Regions from separate parts of the Dactylosporangium sp. NPDC048998 genome, predicted to be linked through region 1. Evidence: predicted binding sites of a transcription regulator. Region 1 holds the regulator's gene; the other holds the start of a gene.
The links. The regulator HrcA, encoded in region 1, represses chaperone genes, less so after heat shock. The targets are predictions, from matches to a motif close to GGTTNGCACNCTCNNNNNGAGNGTGCNAACC.

Region 1 (2,198 bases):
GTCGCCAGGCGGGCCGCCGCCGGGGCCGACCTCGCCCTGCTGGGCGAGGCGGATGCGCATGCCGTCCTCGACGCCGGAGGGGATCTTCACGGTCAGCGAGCGGCGGGTGCGGACCCGGCCGTCGCCGCCGCAGGTCGCGCACGGGTGCGGGATGATCGTGCCGAAGCCCTGGCACGCCGAGCACGGGCGGGCCGAGACGACCTGGCCGAGGAAGGTGCGCTGGACCGACTGGACCTCGCCGCGGCCCTGGCAGATCTCACAGGTCTGCGGGTGGGTGCCGGGCGCGGTGCCGGCGCCCTGGCAGGTGGTGCAGACGACGGCGGTGTCGACCTGGATCGGCGCCTCGACGCCGAACGCGGTCTCGTGCAGGTCGAGGTCGAGGCGCAGGATCGCGTCGGCGCCGGGCCGCACGCGCGGGCGCGGCCCGCGGGCGGACTGGGTGCCGAAGAAGGCGTCCATGATGTCCTGGAAGCCCACGAACGCGCCGCCGGCCGGGCCGCCGGCGCCGCCGCCGTTGGGGGCGAGCGGGTCGCCGCCCAGGTCGACCATCTCACGCTTGCGCGGGTCGGAGAGGACCTCGTACGCGGCGTTGATCTCCTTGAACTTCTCCTGCGCCGCCGGATCGGGATTGACGTCCGGGTGAAATTCGCGGGCCAACCGACGGTAGGCCCGCTTGATCTCATCGGCCGTGGAGTCCCGCTTGACGCCGAGAATCCCGTAATAGTCCTTCGCCACGTGAGTCCTATGCCCCTGAGATAGATGTCAACTCTGTGCCAGCAGGTCGCCGACGTAGCGTGCCACGGCGCGCACGGTCGCGATGTTTGCGGGATAGTCCATGCGGGTCGGGCCGAGCACGCCCATCCCGCCGACCACCATCGAGCCGGGTCCGTATCCGGTGGCCACGATGGATGCGGTGCGCAGGTCCTCGATCTCGTTCTCGTCGCCGATGCGCACCCGCGTGATGCTGGGCTCGACCTCGCCGAAGAGCTTGAGCAGGATGACCTCCTCCTCGAGCGCCTCGAGGATCGGCCGCAGCGAGCCCTGGAAGTCCAGCAGGCCGCCGCGGGCCAGGTTGGCGGTGCCGGCGAGCGCGATGCGCTCCTCGGCCCGCTCGACCAGCGTCTCCAGCAGGACCGCCGACAGGACCGTCATGGGCGGCCGCAGGCCGGGCGCCGCCTCCTCGACGAGCGCCTGCACCAGCGGCGGGGTCTCGGCCAGCCGCTGGCCGACCAGCTTCTCGTTGATCATCCGGCGCAGCTCGGTCACGTCGTCGGCGAGGATCGGGCCGGGCAGGTCGACCAGGCGCTGTTCCACCCGGCCGGTCTCGGCGATCATCACGACCATGATCCGCGTGGTGGAGATCGGCACCAGCTCGAAATGTCGCACGCTCGCGCGCGACAGGCTCGGATACTGCACCACGGCGACCTGCCGGGTGAGCTGGGCGAGCAGCCGGACGGTGCGATGGACCACGTCATCGAGATCGACCGCGCCGATGAGGAACCGCTCGATCGCCCGGCGCTCGGCCTGGCTGAGCGGCTTGACCCGGGAGAGCTTGTCGACGAACAGCCGGTAGCCGGCGTCGGTGGGCACCCGGCCCGCACTGGTGTGCGGCTGCCTGATATACCCCTCCTCCTCCAGCACCGCCATGTCGTTACGGACCGTTGCCGGGGAGACCCGCAGGTTGTGCCGCTCGACGAGGGCCTTGCTGCCTACCGGTTCCTGAGTGGCGACGTAGTCCTCGACGATGGCGCGCAGCACTTCAAGCTTCCGCTCGTCAAGGGCCATGGCACCTCCTCAAGGACTGGCACTCCCAACTAGTGAGTGCCAGTCTACGTCAGTCGCGCGGGGGCACGCGATGATCGTTTGGCGCACGATAGACGGCACGGGCGCTGGACTGGGCAAAAGTTGTCCAAAAGAAGTCATGTCGTGTCGCTGGCGCCACTTGATCGATGCACCTACCGTGGCCCACATGAGTGAACCACCTCGCCCCCCGGGGGAATACGGCTCGCCGTCGGACCCCAACGCCGGGTACCCGCCCCAGCCGCCCGTGTCGGGCGGCGGTTACGCTCCGCCCCCGTCCAGCGGCGGCGGCGCCTACGCCCCGCCGCCCACGTCCGGCGGCGGGTACCAGCAGCCGGGGTACCAGCAGCCCGGGTACCAGCAGCCCGGATATCAGCAGCCTGGATATCAGCAGCCCG
Region 2 (2,198 bases), on a different contig from region 1:
TCGTCGTTCCTTCGCCGGAGCCACCCCCGGAACCGGCGGCTGTGGTCGAAGGCCCAGGGGCTGGTCCCCACAGCCAGCCGAGTGACGCAGCAGGACCGAAGTAGAGGAAGTGCACCGTGGCACAGGGCACAGTCAAGTGGTTCAACAGCGAGAAGGGCTATGGCTTCATCGCGGTCGACGGGGGGCAGGACGTGTTCGTCCACTTCTCCGCGATTGAGATGGACGGCTACAAGTCGCTGGAAGACGGACAACGCGTCGAGTTCGAGATCGCGCAGGGTCAGAAGGGCCCGCAGGCGGAGCAGGTGCGCCTTCTCGCCTGACCAAGTCCGCATTCACCCCGCCGGGCACCGTCCTCATTGACGAGGAACGGTGCCCTGCGTCTTTTTCCGGCAATTCTGGCGCGATACGCGGGCTCATTGTGTGGTTTTTGATCTTTGAGTGATTTACGCCAATGCCGTCCCTTTTGGGGGCCTTGGCGGGCCCGGTCGCCGAGTTGATCTTGCCAGGGCGCCACCTTGTGCGTCACCCCGGGTTTGCTTGCACTCGACCAGCCAGAGTGCTAAACAAGGACTTGGCACTCGCAACAGGTGAGTGCCAATGGTCGGGACGGTGCAGTCCTCCGGTGGGCAACCGCCGCGAGGCTGGTCGTCGCGGGCTCATCCGGCCCGACCGCCGAGGATCCCGCTGGGTCCCCGAAGGTGCGAAAGCAGGCGGTGAGCCGCAGGCCCCACGTGGGTCGAGGCGAATCGTGAGTGTCCAGGAGGACAACGCCGAATGGCCAAGATTATCGCGTTCGACGAAGAGGCGCGCCGCGGTCTTGAGCGGGGTATGAACACCCTCGCCGACGCCGTCAAGGTGACGCTGGGCCCGAAGGGCCGCAACGTCGTCCTCGAGAAGAAGTGGGGCGCGCCCACCATCACCAACGATGGTGTGAGCATCGCCAAGGAGATCGAGCTCGAGGACCCGTACGAGAAGATCGGCGCTGAGCTGGTCAAGGAAGTCGCGAAGAAGACCGACGACGTCGCCGGTGACGGCACGACGACGGCGACCGTGCTGGCGCAGGCGCTGGTCCGCGAGGGCCTGCGTAACGTCGCCGCGGGCGCGAACCCGATGGCCCTGAAGCGCGGCATCGAGGCGGCGGTCGCGTCCGTCGCCGACGAGCTGGCCAACCTGGCCAAGGACGTGGAGACCAAGGAGCAGATCGCCTCCACCGCCTCCATCTCCGCGGGCGACTCCACGGTCGGCGAGATCATCGCCGAGGCGATGGACAAGGTCGGCAAGGAAGGCGTCATCACCGTCGAGGAGAGCAACACCTTCGGCCTCGAGCTCGAGCTCACCGAGGGCATGCGCTTCGACAAGGGTTACATCTCGCCGTACTTCGTGACCGACACCGACCGGATGGAGGCCGTCCTCGACGACCCGTACATCCTGATCGTCGAGTCGAAGATCTCCGCGGTGAAGGACCTCCTCCCGGTGCTGGAGAAGGTCATGCAGTCGGGCAAGTCGCTCGCCATCATCTCCGAGGACGTCGAGGCCGAGGCCCTGGCGACCCTCGTGGTGAACAAGATCCGTGGCACCTTCAAGTCGGTCGCCGTCAAGGCCCCCGGCTTCGGTGACCGCCGCAAGGCGATGCTGACCGACATCGCGATCCTGACCGGCGGTCAGGTCATCAGCGAGACCGTCGGCCTCAAGCTGGAGAACGCCGACCTGTCCCTGCTCGGCCGCGCTCGCAAGGTGGTCGTGACCAAGGACGAGACGACCATCGTCGACGGCGCCGGCGACGCTGACGCGATCAACGGCCGGGTCTCGCAGATCCGCGCCGAGATCGAGAAGAGCGACTCGGACTACGACCGCGAGAAGCTGCAGGAGCGGCTGGCCAAGCTGGCCGGCGGCGTCGCGGTCATCAAGGTCGGTGCGGCCACCGAGGTCGAGCTCAAGGAGCGCAAGCACCGCATCGAGGACGCCGTGCGCAACGCGAAGGCGGCCGTCGAGGAGGGCATCGTCCCCGGTGGTGGCGTGGCCCTGGTGCAGGCCGGCAAGACCGCGTTCGACAAGCTGGACCTGGTCGGCGACGAGGCCACCGGCGCGCAGATCGTGCGCGTCGCGCTCGACGCCCCGCTGCGGCAGATCGCCGTCAACGCCGGCCTCGAGGGCGGCGTCGTCGTCGAGCGCGTCCGCAACCTCGACGCGGGCCACGG

Region 2: a site for HrcA is predicted at 570-600, ahead of groL (chaperonin GroEL). Genes of this name have one in related genera too.

What each region holds. Positions count from the first base shown of each region.
Region 1 is NZ_JBICTV010000009.1:180,426-182,623, reverse strand. It holds gene dnaJ (molecular chaperone DnaJ) at 1-735, opposite strand, end outside; gene hrcA (heat-inducible transcriptional repressor HrcA) at 763-1,785, opposite strand; gene ACGFI8_RS22580 (DUF4870 domain-containing protein) at 1,970-2,198, shown strand, end outside.
Region 2 is NZ_JBICTV010000002.1:598,090-600,287, reverse strand. It holds gene ACGFI8_RS06790 (cold-shock protein) at 117-320, shown strand; gene groL (chaperonin GroEL) at 775-2,198, shown strand, end outside.